4 regions of the Dysgonomonas sp. GY617 genome follow, and region 1 is predicted to be linked to each of the others. Evidence: riboswitches for the same ligand, from Rfam matches in the RefSeq annotation. Region 1 holds a riboswitch; each other region holds the start of a gene.
The links. Region 1 has a riboswitch for cobalamin ahead of IR022_RS00585 (TonB-dependent receptor). Riboswitches for the same ligand answer to the same signal wherever they lie in the genome.

Region 1 (5,517 bases):
GCAGCTATAACTATAAGAAACCCCGAAAGCAATATATTGGCTTTCGGGGTTTTTCTGTATTGTGAATAAAGTAAACGTAGAGTTACTCAAACAATTTCATTAAATCGAGTTCAGACCAATAGATGTGAGTATAGCCTGCAATTGTATTCTTATATCTTATAAGTTTGGTATCCACCTCAGTTCCTTTAGCATTATGTATTTGGGTTACAGTAGACGTATTGTTGTGGGGGTCTTCTACTTTCGAATAATGAAATTCGTGACCTTTGATACATTGCCCCTTGTAAGTGAAAGATCTGTATCCCAGTTTTAATCTCATGTGTTGCATGGTGGCAGTTTGCTTAAGAATGTCAACCATAGGATATTCAATACCCTCCTTGTCTGCAATCGAAGTACAGAGATACATCATACCACCACATTCGGCTATCAATTTACCCTCGTTTTCTATATATGATCTGATACTTTCGAGCATTGATGTATTACTACTCAATTCCTTCAAATATAATTCGGGATAGCCTCCCGGTAGATATACCAAATCAGAATTTAGAGGTAGTTCTTTATCTTTTATAGGGCTAAAAAATGAAACATTGCCTAGTTTTTTCAGATGCTCAATATTCTCGTGGTAGATGAAATTAAAAGCTTCGTCATAAGCCACAGCAATATTTAGATTACCTTTTGCTTTTTCTTCTTCTTCTTTCGAGGCGTTGGTTATTTTATTGGTCGCAGTAATTTCGAGTAGACGATCAACGTTTATGTGTTTTTCGATAAGTGCAGCCACCTTGTTGGCAAACTCATCAAATATAAATTCCTTTTCGATATTTAATCCCAAGTGACGCGATGGGATTTCAACATTCGTATCCTTCGGTAAATACCCTAAAGCCTCTAGTCCTACATCTTCACAAGCATCTTTCAGATAACTGTAATGACTATCGGAAGCTACAAAGTTAAAGATGACACCTACTACATTTATATTCTTATAGAAGTTCTTGAAACCAAAGAGTAGAGCAGCGGCAGAGTAAGCCATCGATTTAGCATTGATAACGAGCACAACAGGTATATCTAGCAATTCAGCTATCTGGGCACTGCTTCCCTGCATGCGGTTATAGCCGTCATATAAGCCCATGACGCCCTCAACAATACAAGCATCTTTGTTGGTTGCATACTTCGAATAGAGCGATTCTACATGATGCGTGGAGGCAAGAAATACATCGAGATTAATAGAGTGATTACCCGAAGCCATGTCGTGGTACTTAGTATCAATATAATCAGGACCACATTTAAATGGTTGAGTTTTGAGTCCTCTATTTTTCAATGCTCTCAAAAGACCCAGAGTAAGGGTGGTTTTGCCCGAACCGGAGGTTGTAGCCGATATAAGGAAACGAGAAGTCTTATCCATATATAAGTAATTGTGAATATTTAAAGTTTTATCTCGCTGTAATACTGTTGTTTACAGCTAAAAAATTTATGGCTTTATAATTATTATTGTATTGCAAAAATATAAAATTTACATCATAAGCTGTATCTATGATGTTATTTGTTTTATTTATTTTTCTGAATACCGTTTATTTAAAATAGATTAAAAGTATCTTTGCGGTCGTTAAGGTGATGCTGTGAGACACTCGTCTCTCGCATTTAAAAGGGAATTCGGTCAGAATCCGAAACAGTGCCCGCTACTGTGAACTCTTTAAAATTTTGAACAATTCTTTTGCCACTGTTCTACAGCATGAATGGGAAGGCGTTCAAAATAGAGTGAGTCAGGAAACCTGCCTAACAAACCAGTTATTTATATATTCTCGGGGTCAAGAATATTATTATAAACAATTTATTTTCATTTTATAATGAGAAAGAAGCTATTGCTAACAGCACTTGGGTGTTGTATAGTAAGTCTTGCGTTTGCTCAGATGACCTTGAAAGGAAAAGTTCTTGATGAAGAAGGTCAGCCTGTATTGTGTGCAACGGTTCGTTTGGAGAGAACTACAATCGGTGTAGTAACTAACGATCAGGGCGAATTTATGTTTAAAGATGTGCCCAATGGAGAGTATGTGATGCGGACGAGCCGGATGGATTTTGAGACTCAGAAGCAAAACGTAAACCAATCGGATGACAAAATGGTTATCCAATTAAAGAAATCTTACTTAAATCTAAATGAGGTAGTTGTTACCGGAACCGGAACTTATCACCGGTTAAAAGACACACCTGTACCTGTTGAAGTGATTACTGCTAAGGAGATCAGTAATACAGGAACTCTCAATTTCGAAGATGCTTTGGCTGCTCTGTCTACTTCTATTGCAACCAAAGGAGCTTACAACATTGTAATGAATGGTCTTAGAAATAAGCAAATTCTTATTCTAGTTGACGGTAAACGTTTGGCCGGAGACGTGGGTGGCGATAACGATCTGGAACGTATTGATATGAGTAACATCAAGCGTGTAGAAGTTGTAAAAGGAGGAGCTTCCTCTCTATATGGTTCGGAGGCTATGGGTGGTGTAATTAATATTATAACCAATACTCCACAAAGTACTGTAGATGTTGTATCTGCAACACGAGTTTCTAAGTATGGACAATTCAACCAGAATACCAACCTAGGGTTTAAAGTAGGCAAGCTGTTTTCTCAAACTACCTACCAACGCCGACAAACCGAAGGGTGGCAATTGAGTCCGTATGAGATTAAATCTCTGAGTAAACCCACTCGAGATACCTTAGTAGAAACAGGTAAGCAGGCTATGGCAGCTTACAAATCGAATACCGTATCTCAGAAGTTTATGTATAATCCGACCAAGAAATCGTCGATCTATACCAAAGGAGTTTATTTCGATAAGAAAACCGATCGTCCTTATGCTGACTATGCATACGATATGTTTTACAAAGATTACAACTTTGCTCTAGGAGGAGATTATCATTTCAGAAAACACGTCAATTACATCACATTCGATTCCTATTTCGATAACTACGAGTATTATAAAGATTACTTGAAGAAATCAGGAAAGTTTGAAGCCGGAGATCGTGACCTTACCAAGCGTCAACGTCTTTTCAATACCACGATAAAAGGCGTATTCAGCCTCGGTGAAAATCATAAATTAAATACGGGACTCGATTTCATGAACGAGTATATGAAAAATCCCGAAAGTCTAGCAGAGTCCAAATCGGCATATACAATGGCATTTTATGCTCAGGATGAAATCAAGGTAATAGAGCGTTTATCGGTCGTTGCCGGATTTCGTTTGCTGCATCACGAAACATTCAAAAATAAATTCAATCCAAAAGTTTCGGCTATGTATGCTTTAGATCATTTCAATTTCAGAGCATCCTATGCCGCAGGATTCAGAGCCCCCAATCTGCAAGAGTTGTATTACGATAAAATATCGGGAAGCATGGTTAGTCAGGGAAATACAAATCTGAAACCTGAAAGATCTAATTACTACTCTCTTAATACCGAGTATATAAGCGATCATTTTACCCTTTCGATAACAGGTTATATCAATAATATAAAAGATATTATCGACAGACAAGTGCAACCACTCACTCCCGAAGATGAGGCAGGCGGTATTAAAACCCGTTATATGTACAACAATGTATCTAAGGCACGTACTCAGGGTGTAGATGTTTCGATGAATACATTTCTGGGAGAAGGTTTTTCGATAGGCTTGAATTATAGTTACCTGGATGCTCGTAACAGAGTCGAAAATAAACCACTATTCGGGTCGAGTCGCCATACAGGAATTGTAAACGGAAACTGGATGAAGGAATGGAAAACGTATCGTTTGAATGTGAACTTGAATAGTCGCTTACAAAGCGAAACATACTATTCGGACATGAATGCCCGCCCTTTTCAATTGTGGAATCTGGCAACAAGCCATTCGTTTACAGGAGCAAAAAAACTAATTTTTGAACCCGGATTTGGAATCGAAAATATATTCAATTTCAGAGACGAGAAACCTTTTGGAAGTAAATATGCAACTACTTCTCCCGGAAGAACTGTATTTGCAAGCTTAACCTTAAAATTTAAGAACTAATGAAAAATCTACTTTTTATACTGTTAATGCTCGCAGCAATGGTAAATGTATCTGCTCACGGAGGTAAAAACCACGAGCATTCTAATATATTCGAAAATCTGCAAGGACACGATAAAGCAGCAATACTAATGGTCCATTTTGGTACTACACACGATGATACCCGTGCGATGACTATCGATGCCTTGAACAAAAAAGCTCAGGCAGAGTTTCCCGGTGTGGAAGTGCGTGAGGCATATACTGCACGAATTGTAATAAAGCGTTTAGGCGAACGTGGCATCATGAAGCAAAAACCACAAGATGCGTTGGCGCAGTTGAAAAAGGACGGTTATACCCATATTCTAATTCAGCCATCCACTATAATCGATGGAGTAGAAATGGAGTCTATACAGAAAGATGTCGCAGAGATGCGATCGGACTTCAAAGAAATCAGAATTGGAGATCCTTTGCTTTATAGCCCTGAGGATTATGAGAACCTAATAGGTGTATTAACCAAAAATATTGACCCTAATACTGCTTATGTTTGGGTGGGACATGGTACATCCGATTCTAATACTGCTCAGTATGCTATGCTCGACTATATGTTGAAAGCCAAAGGTCACAGCAATTGTTTTGTGGGAACTATTGAGGGATACCCTTCTTTTGATGATATGCATCAACAATTGAAAGCTTCGGGATTGAAAAAAGTAGTACTTGTACCACTTATGTTTGTTGCCGGAGAGCATGCCAAAAATGACATTGCAGAAGACTGGAGAAACGACCTCGAAAAAGAAGGCTATTCTGTGGACGTGAGAATGGAAGGATTGGGACAAAACCCCGAAGTACAAGACTTATACATCTCTCATCTGAAATTTAAATCAGCACATCGTAAAATCGGTATCATAGAAAAGAAAGCAATCTATGAAGTGACCGGCGAAAAGATGGAATAAGGTTGATTTACCTTTTTTATTTAAATACAATAATATACCCATAAACAAGAAATAGGTCTGAGACCTTTTTACAATGGAAATCATGAAAAAAGTAATTTTCTCTGCTATCGCATTGATGGCAGTGAGTGGTATGTCAGCTCAGAATAAGAGCATGGTAGATACAGTATATTCTATCAGTGAAATTGAAGTAGTAGACTTTAGCCGAAAGAAAACAGAAATAGGCAAGCTGAATGTTCCTTTGGAATACTTGCCGATGACAATAAATACAGTTTCTTACAAAGACCTCGAAATAAGAGGGATCGTAAATATAGAAGATGCCGTAAAATTCCTTCCCGGAGTGCGTATGCAAACCTCTTACGGATCGTTTCAAACACTTACGGTACGTGGTTTTAACTATACGCCTATAATGGTGGATGGTATAAGAGATGAGCGTACGATGATAAATTCATATCCCGTAGCAGACCTTACAGATGTTGAATCGATGGAATTATTGAAAGGTCCAGCATCAGTTCTTTACGGACAATCGGTTATAGGTGGCGTTTTGAATATTGTAAGAAAATCGCCAACACCTTACAATGTAG
Region 2 (5,517 bases), 670 kb from region 1:
TATTCGGTGTCAATCCAGAATTGTTTAAGATTTTGCTCCCAGAACATCTCCACATAATCATTATCGGGTGTATTCCAGTTTACGGCCCTAAATTTCTTTATTTCGCTCATCTCTTATTTCTTTTTTAATTATACAGAACATGACACACACTCGTCAATTGTAGCTTTCCGTGTACGTGTATAATACAATGATTTTAAACCTATCTTATGCGCATAAATATAATATTTAGCAATATCGCGGGTAGTATCACTACTCTTAGTATGAAGAATAGTAGATATACCTTGATCCACATGACGCTGGATTACAGCAATTAGCTTCATCACTTTCTTTTGATCCATCTCATATGCCGATTTGTAAAAGAAGAAATTATCATTTGTCAAATACGGCATAGGGTAAAAAGTTGTACTGTCGCCATATTCGCGAACTTCAATCGTATCTACAATTGGCATTACAGATGCTGTCGAAGTCATAATATACGACGTAGACTGATTAGGCGCTATTGCCAAACGATAGGCATGATATAGTCCATGTTGCATCACTTGCTCTTTCAAAATTTGCCAGTCTTGACTATTTGGGATATGTAGTCCCTCAAATAGACTTTTTATTTTATCTGTCTGTGGTAAATATTCCTTATTTACATATTTGTCAAAATAAGTACCCTTAGCGTATTCAGATTTGCCGAAGTCTTTAAATGTAATACCTCTATCTCGTGCTATTTCCATGGAACGCTCTAATGAATAGAAATTCATCATCATAAAGAAAACATTACAAAAGTCAAGAGCCTCAATACTTTCATATGCAATGAAGTTTTTCGCAAAAAAGCCATGTAAATTCATCGCCCCCAATCCCACACTATGCAACTCATCATTCGCTTTTTTGATAGAAGGAACTACGTCTATATTCGAAATATCGGAAACTACAGTTAAAGCATCTATAGCTGTAGATACCGCTTCTTTTATCCGGCTATTCTCCATAACTGTAACAATATTCAAAGAACCCAAATTACAGGATATACCTCTGCGAATAATATCTTCCTGGAAATAATCGTTTATTTCAGAAACTTCCGACAATTGCATAATCTCGGTACAAAGGTTACTAAACTTTACCTCGCCTATATCTTTGAGTGCATGCTCTCTGTTCGCATTGTCCTTGAAAAACAAATAAGGATACCCACTCTCTTTCTGAGTTTGTGCAATTTTAACCAATAACACACGGGCACTCAAACGTTTTTTTCTGACTTTGGGATTATCCACAAGCTGTTGATACATCAAGTTCATATCCATATCATCGAGATATTTCCCATAAGCTCTGAACACCGAATGTGCATAAAAGACATAGAATGGCTCATCTTTCTCCGCCAACTCCATAAACTTATCAGGTATAATAACACCTATGGAAAGAGATTTTATACGAACCTTCTCATCCACATTGATTTTCTTACAATCCAGAAACTCTTCTATATCTGAATGGAAAACATTTAAATATGCAGCTCCGGCTCCGGGACGTTGTCCCAATTGATTGGCATAGGAGAAAACATCTTCTAATAATTTCATAATAGGCAATACGCCGCTTGCGCGTCCCTCCACTCCTTTTATTGCTTCTGAGCGTCCCCGTAATTTAGAAAGATTCAAAGACACACCACCTCCAATAGAAGATAATTTCATCGAAGAGTTTATAGCGTAACCTATAGAATTGAGGCTATCGCCTATCTCGTCAAGAAAGCAAGAAACCAATTCGCCTGATCTTCTTTTTCCTCCATTCAAAAAAGTAGGTGTAGCTGGTTGATATTCCTGATTAACTAGCAATTCTGCATATTTTATTGCTTGGTTAACATCTCCTTGAGCTAAGTATAAGGCTATACAGGCAACACGGTCTTCGTATCTTTCCAAAAATTTCTCTCCACTATCATCTCTTAAAGCGTAATTCTGAAAAAACTTGAAAGCACTCATAAATGAAGGAAAGCGAAACTTCCGCTCATAAATAAGCGCATAGACCCGCATTATTTCTTCGAATGAGTATTGTTCATAGAGGTTTTCGTAGTAATTATTCTCTATCAGGTAATCTATCTTTTCTTTTAGGGTATAGAAAAAGACTGTATTTTTATTTACATAATCCAGAAAATAAGAGCGGACTGCTTCCTTATCTTTTTCCAATTGGAAATCCTCGTCCTTTTTTATCATTACCTCATTATTGAGGAGTATCCACTTTTTAATTTGCATATTCTTTTACTTTTAGGATAAAGCTGTTTACATCACGCTCTAATCCGGATAATTCAAATTTAATTAATATAGGGATGCCATATTTTTCGGCTATTTTATCAGCAGCCAATCCAAAATTGGCTCCCCAGTTCATATTTCCACTGGAGGAGACAGACAGAATGAAATCACTGTTTTGTTCCATAAACCTGAGTGTTGTTTCCGCAACAGCCCCCATTTGAGTAGTATAGGTAATCAAATGCCCTTTCCTATCAGCCAACATCGAATCAGACATTTTGATACAACGCCAGTCTGTCAATAAACGAATCTTATGAACGAAACGTTCTACATTTCCCGTCTTACTATCATAATAAATAATCATCTTCTTCTTTATAAAGAATCTATCATTGACTTAAGTTCATTCGGCTGGTATCCGATTACGCGCATCACTATTTCGTCATTGTCTACTAGAAGAGTGGTAGGAACAGAACGGATTTTGTATTTCATGGCAGTCTCTGGATTATTGAATGGATTTACTGCCTCTATTGAGACATCATAAGTCTTAAAATATTCTGAAACCATTTTACATGGATTACAATCTTCCTTTTCGAATTTTATTATCTTCTTCATGTCTTTATTTGATTAATATATAGAAAATAAGAGTTTAGTAAAATACTACACTCCACACATTTTTATTTTATGAGATATCTTTTTTTAGCAAACTCATCTTTACACCCGAAAGAAAAAGTTTTCTTTTTATTTTGGCAGGTCTTCTGACTTACTCCTTTTTTCACGGCCTTCCCTTTAGTTTTTAAAAGTGGCAATAGGTATTGTGAAAACATCTTTTAGAGCTTACAGCAGCGGGTCTGTTCAGGATTTACACCTGATTCCCTTTTCATCACATACTTGAAGATGCAAGTTTATGACACCAAAATCTTATACAAAGATTAAACAATTATTTGAGAATAATGTTCTAAAATGAAAATTTAATTACCAATAAGTCATCATTAATATTCACAAAAAAGAAAACTATATGCGATTATAGATATTCTAAATTTCCAAAAATAGAATACTTACAGTAGAAAATTAAGTTATCAAAAGATTAGAATACATTCTTTCTGAGAAGTATTTATACTATCAGCTTAGTATAGACTAAAAGAAGGTTTTAATATAAAAATAAGAATCGTAGCCACACTATTCTTAAAAGAAGAACTAGGACGAATCAAATTATCAAAAACAGAAGGTGTATTTTACACAATAAACTAATTATAAGAAAGTTAATTAACACACCGAAACAAAAAAGGGACAAAATATCAACAAAAAGGGACAATCGTATCAAACTTAGGCTAGCAGACTTATTTTATTCCAATGTCTATTTCCTTTTTATGTAACTATAAATATTTCATTTATCTCAATAGCATATTATAACTGATTTTATATTCTCTATCGAAACATCTTCTAACTCTAAGTAATACGAATCAAGATAAATTTTAAATAGCTTTTATATTCACAATAACTGACAGAAAGAGAATCTTATTTAACAACACTATATCAGGCAGATAGACATATAAAAAAAGAGTTTCAATTTTACTTTGTATTTCTCAATAACGACCTAATGCTAGGGTATTCTTAATTGTTGTATACCTTCAGTTTACAATATCTTAGATTTAAAGCTGCACAAACTTATAGCTTAACTTTCCTATTTAATCATTTATTATTCGTCTTTCGATTGTCCCTTTCTTCACATTATTTTGTCCCCAACTCTTCAAAAAAGAATCTATGATCATTAATACTTTTGAATCCAGAATAAATACGAGTTGGAATCTTTCTAAATATCCTCGTTATATCTCGCAAAATTGGCTATATAGTTATTGCTATAATATAGATAAGAATAAAATACTAAATCAATATACAAATGGGGGTTCAGTTCAAAACTATCGCAAAGCTAATAGTAAAAGAAGAAGATGATAATGTTTTTCAATATTATCATTATCAAAAGAATGAAATAATTGATATAGGAAGTTTTGATGAAAATAGCATTTTTTTCATAATGAGTGGAGAAATTCTAATAAATGATTTTCAGGGAACAAAAAAAGTATTTGAAGCAGGTTCTATGTACTTTCTGTCTAAGAATTACACCCCTTACAAAGGGATTGTTAATAAAACGACAACCTGTGTTGAATTAAAGTCTGATAATCTATTACCGTATATCGAACAGGCTCTGTTATTTAATATTATTGCAAAATATACTCCTGATGAATTGAGACTTGATGAATTAGAAATAAAGAAACCTCTTCGTTACTTTTTATCTGAAATTATATACTATAAGAATGGCGAATTTTCCTCTAAAGGTTTCTTTCATTTGAAGAAAATGGAATGGTTATTTATTATGCGTAAGTTTTATGCTAAAGACTTATTAGCTCGATTCTTCTCTCCTACTGTATTAAATGAAAGCAAGTTTAGAATGACTGTGTTTGCAAAATACACAGATAAAATTACAGTTAAAGAACTGTCTGAGGAATGCTGTATGACTACTAAGACATTTACTCGGCATTTTAAAACTGAATTCAATACTACTCCTCTCAAATGGTTGATGATGCAGAAAGTAAAAAGCCTAAATTATACTTTGGTATATGACACCTTACCGTTAGATGAAATTTTAGATAAGTACAACTTTAAGTCGGAAACAGAACTTATCGAATTCTGCTGCAAAAATAGTATCAAATTTAATATGTTCGAATATGAGTATGTGTAAAATTCAATACAGCCTTGTTGAGATGAAGCGACAAGACGAACAGTTCTATATTAGCCTAAATATGCATTTTATATGCCGCAAGATAGATACTAATCGGAGTCATCTATTTGCTCCTGTACTTTCTGATGGCGACAAGCAGTTGGAGTTACCTTTGGTTCTGCTTGCAGGTAAAGGACGCTATTGGGCTTTCAAGCGTGCTCTGTGGGGATTGAATCGAAACATTTTGCGTACTTACCGCATAATGAAATTATTGAAAGCTGTTGACGAATCTGTTATTGATTACTCTTATAATCTATCTCTTCACTATGAAGAGTGGATGGACAGAGCAAAAATAACTGTTGTTTGTCAGTGAACTCAAAAACAGATGTGTACATTATGATAATTCATAAGGTTTATTTAAGAAATTAAATAACAATAAATAACTATGGATAAATACGTTGAAGTAATTTTACGAGTATTAGAAGATCATCATATCAAAGGAATGTATGATTCTGAAAATGATATTATTTATATATGCAGCGAGGAAGAGTCTGGATCGGTTTATAACTTGTTTGGTTATAGCAAAGA
Region 3 (5,517 bases), on a different contig from region 1:
TTTGAGCCTTACCATCTCTTTCTGAAACAATCTTTTTCACTAATTTACCTTGTATATTGGTCACATAAATAAGCCCCGAACCATACATTGCAATATAAATAGAATCTCCAGAAACAATAAGATCTTGTGCAGTATCGCCCAATTCAAGACCATTGTTTAATGACTGGAATACTGTTGGATTACATTTTTTTGTCTCTTTATCATAAAATGCTAGAGACGCATTATTAGAGCCTTGATTACCGCTATTCAAAATAAATGCACCCTGAGTAGAAGATAAAGGTGGAGTCCACACATCATAATCAACTTCATCATCACTAGAACAAGAAGCAAGAAACAATGTAGACAATGTTAGAAGCATGCTTCTAAACAAAAGATTTTTATAATTCATAATTATATATTTAGTTTAAAATGAGTACTCTCTAATAATTTTTATAATGTAAATGCCGCCAATATTCTAAAAGACCTACCCGGCATAGGATATCCCTGTATTATTTCATAATTTTTATTTGATAGATTCAATGCTTCAGCCTGTAACCTTAGCTTGGTCTGTTTTAATAAAAAAGTCTTATTTACTGATACCGAATGATCGCTATAAGCATCTATTCGCGTTGATTTTGTATGATCCAGTTTAGAATAGACTTTACCACTGGCAACAAAACTATAAGTAATATTTACCCAAGGATTTTCGAAACTTATCGACCCCGACCCACTATGCTCGGGTGTATAAGGAATTTGCTTTTTAGTATCATCATTTTCACTCGATTGATAACTATATGCACCAATAGCTATTAACTTTAATGAAGATGACAAGTCAATCTCCGATGTTGTAGAAACATCAACCCCATATATAGTTACATTATCGAGATTCGTCATTTTCAGAACCTGAGGAGCTGCCGCAAATATTACAATCTTATCTCTTACTTTATTTAAATAGGCATCAACCGAAATATTAAGCAAACTATACTTTTCGCTCACAGATCGATAGAATGTACTACCTATATTATATTGTTTTGAAATCTCAGGACGTAATGCTGTATTTCCCATACGGAAATAATACATTTCATTAAATGTTGGGGCACGGTATATATCCTTATAAGAAGCTCTGAATCTCAAACCTATGTCAAAAGGATTATACAATAGACTGAATGCCGGCGACAATCGCGTTTTATCTTTAGGGCGGTCTCCCTGCTTCACGTTCTCGCCAATGTATGTTCCTAATATACCGGCAGTAGCAGTCAATCGGTTGGTCTTAACCTGTGCATTCAAAGCCGTTAATGAAGTTCCTCGCGATGGATATTGTTGTTTTACAAAATTGGAGGTTAGTTTATTATAAGCATAGTCTTGCGCCAATGATACAGAAAAAATATCAGTAGGCTGATACAATGCCGATGCAGAACCATAGTATTCAACCTGAGTATATTTATCAATAATAAATCCGTTATCATATATAGCATCAACATCCAAATATTTACTATACAATCTGGAATACTTTCCTAATCCTTGTAGCGAAAATTTCGAGTTGATTTTTTTCTCGTAATTTACTTGTGTAAAGAAATCTTTATTCCACAGTCTTTCATTGGCTTCTATATTACCAGATATCACAGCTCCGGGAATTCCTCTTTCCGAATCAAGATAGAATGCTTTCAGTTGAAGCGTCCCACCACTTTTCAGATCACCGTATACATTTAATTCGCCTTGCCAGATATCAACATCTGAGTTATTCCGATTACGACGTTCTGTTTTTTCTCCAGTGTTAAACTTAAAAGGATAATTTCCATCAGCTCTTTGCCAACTTCCATTAAATGTAGTAGCCCATGCGGACGATATTTTGTAAGATTGAACGATTGCCGGACTAAACATACCCCATGATCCTCCATGAAGAAGAACCTGCCCTTTATACTTTTTATCCCCAAATTGAGGTTTTGCCGTTTTAATATTCAGAGTTCCCGCAGAAGCAAAAGCCTTTGCCGATTGAAATATATCGTCAGCCTGTCCAATATTGAGTGATATAAAAGATATATTTTCAAAAGAGAAACGCCCTATATCAGTTGCCCCTGATTGAGAATTGCTAAAAGCTATTCCGTCATATAATACAGCAGTATGCTGATCACCTAAACCCCTTACTGAAACAGTTTTCAAACCACCTATTCCACCATAATCCTTCACCATTACTCCCGCAAATCGTCTTACAGCATCAGAGATTGATTGCACACCAATACGCTCTAAATCGGCAAAAGTCATAACTTGAAGAGGCGAGGCAGCACGCGAAACCGAAGGTAATACCTGTGCAGTTACAGTTACCTCATTGATATGCTGAATTTTTATGGAATCTTTATTCTGAGCATCTACTTCGAAGAAGCAGAACTGAGAAATAAGAAATATAAGGAGAAAACAAGAATACTTCATATACTGAAAGCCTATAAATCAATAATAGATTTAGCTTTCGGACAAAATATTGTGAAGAAATTACATTGGAAATATTCTAAAGAAGAATGAATCGACAGTTTTTGATCTTCAGCTCTATTTCTCGAAAGCTGTTTAGTATCACTTTTTGTCGTCTTGCAGGTTTTCTGACTTACATTCTATTCATTTACAAATAGAATGCTTACAGTAGCGAGTCTGTCCAGGTCTTTCACCTGATTACCCTTTTTGCATCCTTCTTAAATATTTATTACAGGAGCAAAACAACGGTGCAAAGATATGTTATAAAACCTAATTCATCCAAACAAAATTGTTAAAATTGGAAGTAGATGAATGGTTGCGTTCCACTAGACGCAGTTGCATATACCAACCAGAATACGCCACCTACAATAATAGCACGTCCAATATACGGTAACTTAAGGAAGCCCATTTCAACCATATCACTCACACGCTTAGGTGTGAAATGTAAAATGAAACCTATAAATATAAGTATAAATACATTTCGGTATCCTTGGATTACCATGAGCCATGCCTCGGGATTATATTCGAGTCGGCTAATATTACTTATAACCGCTGTGGCAACTTCAAAATCGTTGGCTTTAAAGAATATCCAACAAAATGCTACAAAATGGAAAGTGATAATTCCGCAAATCAGATTAACAAATATATTCTTTTCGGGAAGTTTTACAAACTGCCTGAATAAACGCTCAACAGCAAGTGCTCCGCCATGTAATGCACCCCATGCAATATATTTCCATGCCGCACCATGCCAAAGACCTCCAATAAGCATCGTTAAAAATAGATTGAAATATGTGCGGAATCGTCCTTTTCTGTTTCCTCCTAATGGAATATACAAATAATCTCTCAACCAAGACGACAAAGAAATATGCCATCTACGCCAGAACTCAGTCACCGAAACCGATTTATAAGGTGTACGAAAGTTCTCAGGAAGTTTAAATCCCATTAATAATGCTATACCGATAGCCATATCAGAGTAACCCGAAAAATCACAATAGATCTGTAAAGCATAACCATAAGTAGCCATTAATGTTTCGAATGGTGTATAACTTAAAGGACTATCAAAAATACGGTCTACAAAATTCAGAGATATATAATCGGATATAACAGACTTTTTAATCAAACCCGTAATAATCAAAAATAAAGCTAGACCTGCTTCTTTCTTCGACAAATTTATCTCACGATACATCTGCGGAAGAAATTCCTTAGCTCTCACAATAGGTCCAGCAACCAATTGAGGAAAGAAAGAGAGATAAAAAGCAAAATCCAGAACATTCTTAGCCGGCTTAAGTTCCCTCCGATACAAATCAACAGAGTAGCTTATTGCCTGAAATGTAAAGAATGATATACCAACAGGTAGAATGATATGTTGAAGTTGAAAATTCTCGTGAAATAGGCTGTTTAAATTCCCAATAAAGAAATTCATGTATTTGAAATACGCCAACACTAACAGATTGAGAACTATTGTAACTGTAAGCACTGTTTTTCGGACTGACTTCTTTGTAGATAAGTCCATTACTTCAGACAGTATATAATTAATGAGAGCCGACAGTATCAATAATATGAAATACTCGCCTCCTGCCTTATAGTAGAAAAACATCGAAAAGAGTAAAACATATACTGTCCGAAAATGTGCGTATTTCCGAGTCAATATATATACTAAATAAAAAGCCAAAAAGAATCCAAGAAACAAACTCGAGCTAAATAAAAGCGGGTTGCTTGGGTCATACTCAAACCAAGATCGTATTTGATCTGTAGTTATAGAGAAATAAGATTCTAAGTTAGTTAACACAGTTTTCAATTAGTTCTACTTTTTACATAGTTATCATAAGCAGTCAAAAAGTCAGTAGTGAAAAGCACTCCCTGCTTTTCATATCCTTCTCTTGTATAGTGCACTTTATCTTTAGCCATCAATGGAGCAAAATCTTTATTAAGAGGAGCTTGTACGCCGCCCAACTTATTCAACAAATCCCATACTACACAGCCTTTCAATCCTTTCATAGCCTCTCCATATCCTTCTACAAAAGTATTAGGAGTTCTTCTTTTAAACAATGAAGGCGGAGGCGTCATTAATAAGATTATAGACTTTGGATTATTTTTCTTTATCTTATCTATAAACTCTTGCATTTGTGAAACATAATAGGGCGTTGTCCATTTATTAAAAGCCTCATTTGTTCCTAAAGAAATGACTATTAAATCTGCTCCTAAAGAAGGTAGTTGCTCAAAAAACAATGGATATTTATTGTAATCTGAAACCTTTGTTCCATTTACTCCTATGGTATGATATATAACACCTGGTCTCTCGTTTTCTACCACTATCCCACTTAAATTATATTCGGACTGCTTATTACATGGTAAAATAGTCACCTGATTAGATGACATAGGCAGAATAAATTCCGATTCGTAAGGTTTTTCTTTAGAAAGAATAATCTTTGGTTCATTCTCGCTTTTCTCCTCCTCTTTTACAACTTTGGGGATCATAGCCACTTTAGGCTCAGGCTCTGCCAACTCCTGCTTATTGGGTATTTTTAAGTCCATTCCCACACGAATCGTATTTGAGCCCAAATTGTTTATTTCCTTTAATTTCTCCACCGAAATACCATAGTTTTGAGATATTCTATACAAAGTCTCTTTACTTTCTACTTTATGTAGAGTATAGTTTACTTTTGACCCCTCAGCCTTTTTGCTTTCTATTTGGGGCTTAACAACAACCTCTTCCGATACAGTTTTATAGTCACTATTGGGCAAAACGATTTTAAAACAAGATGTTTTAGTTGGATACAATAGCTTTATCTTATTGAATGTATATAAAGGGTTAGCATCTATATTTATTTCAAAATCAGAACTATTCGCATAGAGTCCTATTCCACTTAAACCTACTGAAACATCTGTCACCGGATATATATTACGACGACTCTCCCATAAAGTATTGGAAGTATATTTTATATAACTTGTACCATTTGTTTTAGCCAAACTATAAGGAAAGGAAAATCCATATCCCCCATTGCCAAACTTAGTTTGTAAAATTTGACGAATTACGTTTGTAAACATATCAGCCTGCACATGCGAATCGCCAAT
Region 4 (5,517 bases), 680 kb from region 1:
CCATCGAAATAAAATGGAGGATATGGCTCTAGTCCAATGATTCCAATCTTTGGTCTATCAGGTAAACCTATTTCCTTGAGCATATTTCCAATGTTTGCACCTGTCTTTCCAACATATATTTGTTCGGGCTCAATCCATTGTTGATCTCCACGCATAGATGCCTGCATATGGTCGGCAACCATCATAGGAGCAAAAGTTATAACAACCGGCTTTGCCTCTTTGTGAAAAATCACTACAGAACCTAGTCTATCATTTGTAAAATAATGATCGATACAAAATGGTGCGGGTGCAGCAGATTCTCTATCTCCGTAAATAATAAGTGTATCTAGCTCATTATTTCTCATTATTGTGCGTGCTATCTCCCAACGACGATCGCGTTCTCTGAATGATAAAGGTGCTGGAATTGTCATTTTTGTTTTCATACTTCAATATTTTTAGTTTATACTCTTATTTGAAAAAGAACTACTGCAAAGTAATGGGTTATTGTCTCGGTGAATATTATCCGAAAAGAACAATAAATGTTCAATAGGTTTGTTTTATTGAAATATAAACATCTTCTTTACAGTAAATTTACATAGTCAAATGGAAGGTATAACTGAGATAGAAAACTATGACATATCTTATGTATCAAAAGAAATAGGTCTACTTGATATAGAGGGGATAGTTGTAAATAAGACAGATGATTCAGTAAGGAAGGGATTGACAAATTATCCACATTCTGTTAGTGGATTCATTTGTGCAATTTGTGTGGAAGGTAGTGCAGAATTGAAGATAAATTTCCAAAAAAGAGAACTAAAACCCGGTACTTTGATGGTGGTATTACCCCACTCCATGATGGAACCTATAACCGTTTCAGATGACTTGCATATAGATACTATCTTCTTCTCTTTAGACTTAGTCTCCAGAGATTCTTTATCCAATGACTTTGTTCTTTTTCAGGAAATACGTCAAATGCCATGTATAAAATTAAGTGATAGTCACTTTGATATATTTAGAAAACACCATAATAATATTTCGATGCATTATTACAGAGAACATAGTAAAAGCAAATTAGATATACTTAAATATCTATTACTTGCTCTTCTTACTGATATAAAAGATCTATACAATGACAATCCAGAGCAAAACAATAAACATACAAGAGGTAAAGAACTAACCCTTCAATTTTTTGATTTATTATATAAATATCACAAAGAACAAAGAAGCGTTTCTTTCTATGCAAGCGAAATGCATTTAACGACCAAATATCTCACAACCATGATACGTAAACATACAGGAAGATCTATTCTTAGCTGGATAAATGAAGCTATCATAGCACAAGCAAAATCAATATTAAAGACTTCAAATTTGTCAATCACGGAGATCACCGATGCATTGCACTTTACTGAGCCATCACTCTTTTGTCGGTTCTTCAAAAAACATACAAATATGACACCCTCCGAATACAGATATAAGTACTAAAACAGATAAGAAAAAGAGATAAATCGCATACCTTGATATTATTTTAAGCCTAATGTCATTTTCAGAGAATCTACTATCCCCTTAAATAAGATTACTATAATTAGTAACAATTAGAAATAATACGACCTACAAATTATCAAATAAATAATTATTATCTTATATAAATATATTTTATACCTTTGACGCTGATTTAGTAATTGAAGTATTTCTTATACTTTAATGAAAGGGAACCCGGTGAAAATCCGGGGCTGTACCTGCAGCTGTAATTCCTCATTATGTTGGTCAAAATTTCTATAACCACTGTATCGGATAGATATGGGAAGGTTTTTGACCAGAGGATAGCCAGAAGACCTGCTAGATCATAATAAACACCAAGCTTCCAGGAATAGAAAGCTGTGTATGATACTCGCAAAAAGGTATTTATCACTATTTTATTTAGCAGTAATAAGCTGCGTAAAGGAAACTCGATGTTTTATTTTATTTGACTAAAATAAAACAAAATATGAGCCATCGTACATTATTAACCCTAGTGACGCTCTTAATAAGTTGTCACTTGCTGTATGCACAAAAATTCTCGATCAAAGGGTCTATCACTGACTTTTCGAATAAGGAAGCACTCATTGGTGCAACCATCCATCTCCATAATACCAACATCAGTGTATCTACTGATAAAGACGGTAATTATGCAATCAACCATCTATCGCCCAATACTTACACTCTAATTGCATCTTACATTGGCTATAATCCTGCAGAAAGCACTATAACAATCAAAGATACTTCAGTTCTTGTCAATTTGACCTTGAAGAGCAAACCCACCTCAATGAATGAGATAGTAGTTACAGGAACAGGAACTGAGCACTATCTTAAGGATGCCCCTGTGCAGACTGAAGTGATTAAGGGTGCTGCATTAAAAGAGTATGCGGGTCGGGACATAGAAGATGTATTAGGTGGATTATCTTCTTCTCTCACTTTCAATCGGAACGACATGGGAAGTAACCTTCAATTAAACGGATTGAAAAACGATTACATCCTAATTCTTATCGACGGTAAACGGATAAATGGCGACGTTGGTGGTCAGAACGATTTAAGCCGAATCAATATGCATAATATTGATCGAATTGAAATTGTAAAAGGTGCAGTATCTTCTCTATATGGTTCGGATGCAATTGGAGGTGTTATCAATTTCATATCAAAGAAAAACAAAGATAAATTCAGTGCATCCAATACAACCCGAATTGGAGAATACGGGGATATAGACCAAGGAAACAGCTTTAGTTTCAACCATGGTAAATGGAATTCAACAAGCTCATTCATCTTTAATCATACAGACGGATGGAGAAATACTACCCAAGAATGGCATCGAAATACATTATACAATAACAGTGTTACCAAGACAGTAAACAGATCGACTAACTATACGCTGTCACAGAATTTATCTTATCAAGTAAATAAAAACTTAATCTTAACAGCAGATGCCTCATTTCATGAAAAATGGACTTATCGCCCGACAGGGATTCCATTATGGAGATTAAATGATTTTTATTATCGTAATCAGACCTACGCAACAGGAGCAAAATACAATCTTACAGGAAAGAATTTTCTTTCATTCGATTTATCTTATGATCGTTATGACTATTACTATGATTATACAAACCGTGAATATACCGACTATTTTGATGAAAACGGAAATAGGATCGTTTACTATCCCGATGACCGTATTCTTCAAACATCTCAACGCCGATGGTTAAGCAACTCAAAAGGTGTCTTTTATTTAGGTAAAAAGAATACGCTAAGTGCAGGTTTAGAGTATATGTGGGACGAGCTAGTGTCGCCTCGTAGATTGCAGGGAGATAGGTCTTCTACTTACGCTTTATCTCCTTACGTGCAAGATGAATGGAATATAACAGATCAGTTCAACATAACAGCAGGTTTAAGACTAGATTATAATAAAGATTTTGGACAGACCCTAACGCCCAAAATTTCGGCAATGTATAAATTAGGAGACTTCAATCTGCGTGCCACCTATTCCAATGGCTTTAAAGCTCCGACTATAAAAGAGTTATACTACCAATATTATGCTACAATTATGAGTAAGTATAAGGCTTATTATGGTAATAGGGATCTAAAACCTCAAAAATCGAATTACTATGCTACAAGCATTGAATACCACTTACCTAAATTTAAAGCAAGCATAACAGGCTTTCACAATAGTATTCGAGACATGATCTCCCTTCAAACAATTCCAACTTCAGTTGAAGATAAAATGCAGTTGGTAGAAGAAACCATGCAGTATGTTAATTTAGCGAAAGCACGTACCTATGGGGTTGATGTTACTTTTGATGCCGATTTACCAATGAACATAAAAATTGGTGGCGGATACAGTTATTTAGATGCAAAAGCTCAACGAACTGATGATGAAACATCTGACGATTATATGAAATATGTATATATGAATGCCACATCTCGTCATAATATCGCATTCCGCTCATCTTGGTCTCACTCGTGGCAGAAATACAAATTGGGAGTAAGTTTAAATGGGCGATATCAATCTAAACGGTATTACACTTCCGATGGAAATACGAAAGGTTTTCAATTGTGGCGTATAAATACTTCTCATTCTGTACTAAACAAGAAAAAATGGAATCTCGACATTAATCTGGGAGTAGATAATATCTTTAACTATGTAGACCGTACTCCTTTTGGTCATAACAGAGCAACAACCTCTCCGGGTAGAAACTATTATACTTCAGTTACTATAAAATTCCAAAATCAAAATAAATAATACTTATTAAATTATTCTATTATGAAAACAATTCTAAAAAACTTGTTTGCCTTGACTTTATTTCTGTCAATAGGCATATTCACTTCATGTTCTGATGATGATGACAACAAGAAAGATGACAGAAACCCAGTTCAAATCGCTAAAAATCACGACACAGCTTTATTACTCTGTTCATTCGGTAGTACATATGAACAACCACAAGCTACTTACGAAAAAATTATAGCCGATTATAAAGCTGCTTATCCTAACACGGATATTTATCTCTCGTTTACATCACGTACAATCGTATCGCGTGTTTATGCACAGTTGGGTAAAGCTTTTGCACAACCCGATCTTTGGTTAACAGCTATTGGTGCTGCAGGCTATAAAACAGTTTATGTACAATCGTTACACATTATACCAGGAGAAGAGTATCTAAGTTTGATGAATACTGACGTGAAGAAGAACTTTATGGTTCCATTTCCTGATATTAGAGTTGCTAAAAGTTCGTGTCTGCTTGAAGCCGATGAAGACGTAGAAGCTGTATCAAAAGTTCTTTATAACTATTACAAGCCTCGTTTAGATAAAGGAGAACTAGTTGCGCTTATGGGACATGGCAACCCCGATAAAGAATATAATCAGGCAAATGCAATGTATGATAAACTTGAAGTGGCATTGCAAAAATTAAGTGGCGAAAAAAACATATTTGTTGGAACAGTAGATTGGGGTGACAAAATGTTTTCTCACATAAGAGAAGAAGTAACAAGCTTTGCTCAAAGAAAAGGCAAGCAACCTAAAGATATTACAATTAGCCTTTCTCCACTTATGTCAATTGCTGGTGATCATGCCCAAAACGATCTGCTTGGAGATTTGGAAGATGGACAAACGGTTGATAAAGTAGACCCCAATGAAAATGATCATGAGGCTCAATATAGTTGGAAACTGAAACTCGAAAAGATGGGCTTTATTATTAGTACAAACGGAACTCTTACTGGGTCTAATAATTTTAATGTTATAGGTTTAGCAGATCATAAAGATATACGTACTATCTGGGTGAATCACATGAAAGAAGCAGTTAAAAACGCTGAATCTTGGAATGAGCATTTAGGATTGTAAAAGTAATCAAGAGATCTTTTTTACAGATGAAGCTATCTAAATTGGAGTAATGATATTTATCTTAATTTAGACCAAGGTCATCAATATAACTAATAATAAAGCAAGCCCTAAAAAAGAGGGAATACAATTGTATTCCCTCTTTTTTTAATCTAAAGCAAACATTTTTATTCATATAAATT

Region 2: another riboswitch for cobalamin. It lies ahead of IR022_RS03535 (thioredoxin family protein); the one in region 1 lies ahead of IR022_RS00585 (TonB-dependent receptor).
Region 3: another riboswitch for cobalamin. It lies ahead of IR022_RS08090 (TonB-dependent receptor plug domain-containing protein); the one in region 1 lies ahead of IR022_RS00585 (TonB-dependent receptor).
Region 4: another riboswitch for cobalamin. It lies ahead of IR022_RS03560 (TonB-dependent receptor); the one in region 1 lies ahead of IR022_RS00585 (TonB-dependent receptor).

The regions. Positions count from the first base shown of each region.
Region 1 is NZ_JADCLR010000001.1:165,444-170,960, forward strand. Features, by position in the region: gene IR022_RS00580 (cobyrinate a,c-diamide synthase) at 83-1,393, opposite strand; cobalamin riboswitch at 1,581-1,783, shown strand; gene IR022_RS00585 (TonB-dependent receptor) at 1,836-4,010, shown strand; gene IR022_RS00590 (sirohydrochlorin cobaltochelatase) at 4,010-4,936, shown strand; gene IR022_RS00595 (TonB-dependent receptor) at 5,019-5,517, shown strand, end outside.
Region 2 is NZ_JADCLR010000001.1:840,055-845,571, reverse strand. Features, by position in the region: gene nrdF (class 1b ribonucleoside-diphosphate reductase subunit beta) at 1-110, opposite strand, end outside; gene nrdE (class 1b ribonucleoside-diphosphate reductase subunit alpha) at 129-2,219, opposite strand; gene nrdI (class Ib ribonucleoside-diphosphate reductase assembly flavoprotein NrdI) at 2,209-2,577, opposite strand; gene IR022_RS03535 (thioredoxin family protein) at 2,586-2,825, opposite strand; cobalamin riboswitch at 2,941-3,143, opposite strand; gene IR022_RS03530 (AraC family transcriptional regulator) at 4,111-4,950, shown strand; gene IR022_RS03525 (DUF3868 domain-containing protein) at 4,937-5,302, shown strand; gene IR022_RS03520 (hypothetical protein) at 5,375-5,517, shown strand, end outside.
Region 3 is NZ_JADCLR010000007.1:221,761-227,277, forward strand. Features, by position in the region: gene IR022_RS08085 (YncE family protein) at 1-388, opposite strand, end outside; gene IR022_RS08090 (TonB-dependent receptor plug domain-containing protein) at 430-2,406, opposite strand; cobalamin riboswitch at 2,543-2,700, opposite strand; gene IR022_RS08095 (MBOAT family O-acyltransferase) at 2,735-4,039, opposite strand; gene IR022_RS08100 (LysM peptidoglycan-binding domain-containing protein) at 4,237-5,517, opposite strand, start outside.
Region 4 is NZ_JADCLR010000001.1:846,485-852,001, reverse strand. Features, by position in the region: gene IR022_RS03570 (M24 family metallopeptidase) at 1-422, opposite strand, end outside; gene IR022_RS03565 (helix-turn-helix domain-containing protein) at 583-1,461, shown strand; cobalamin riboswitch at 1,636-1,835, shown strand; gene IR022_RS03560 (TonB-dependent receptor) at 1,964-4,243, shown strand; gene IR022_RS03555 (sirohydrochlorin cobaltochelatase) at 4,265-5,338, shown strand.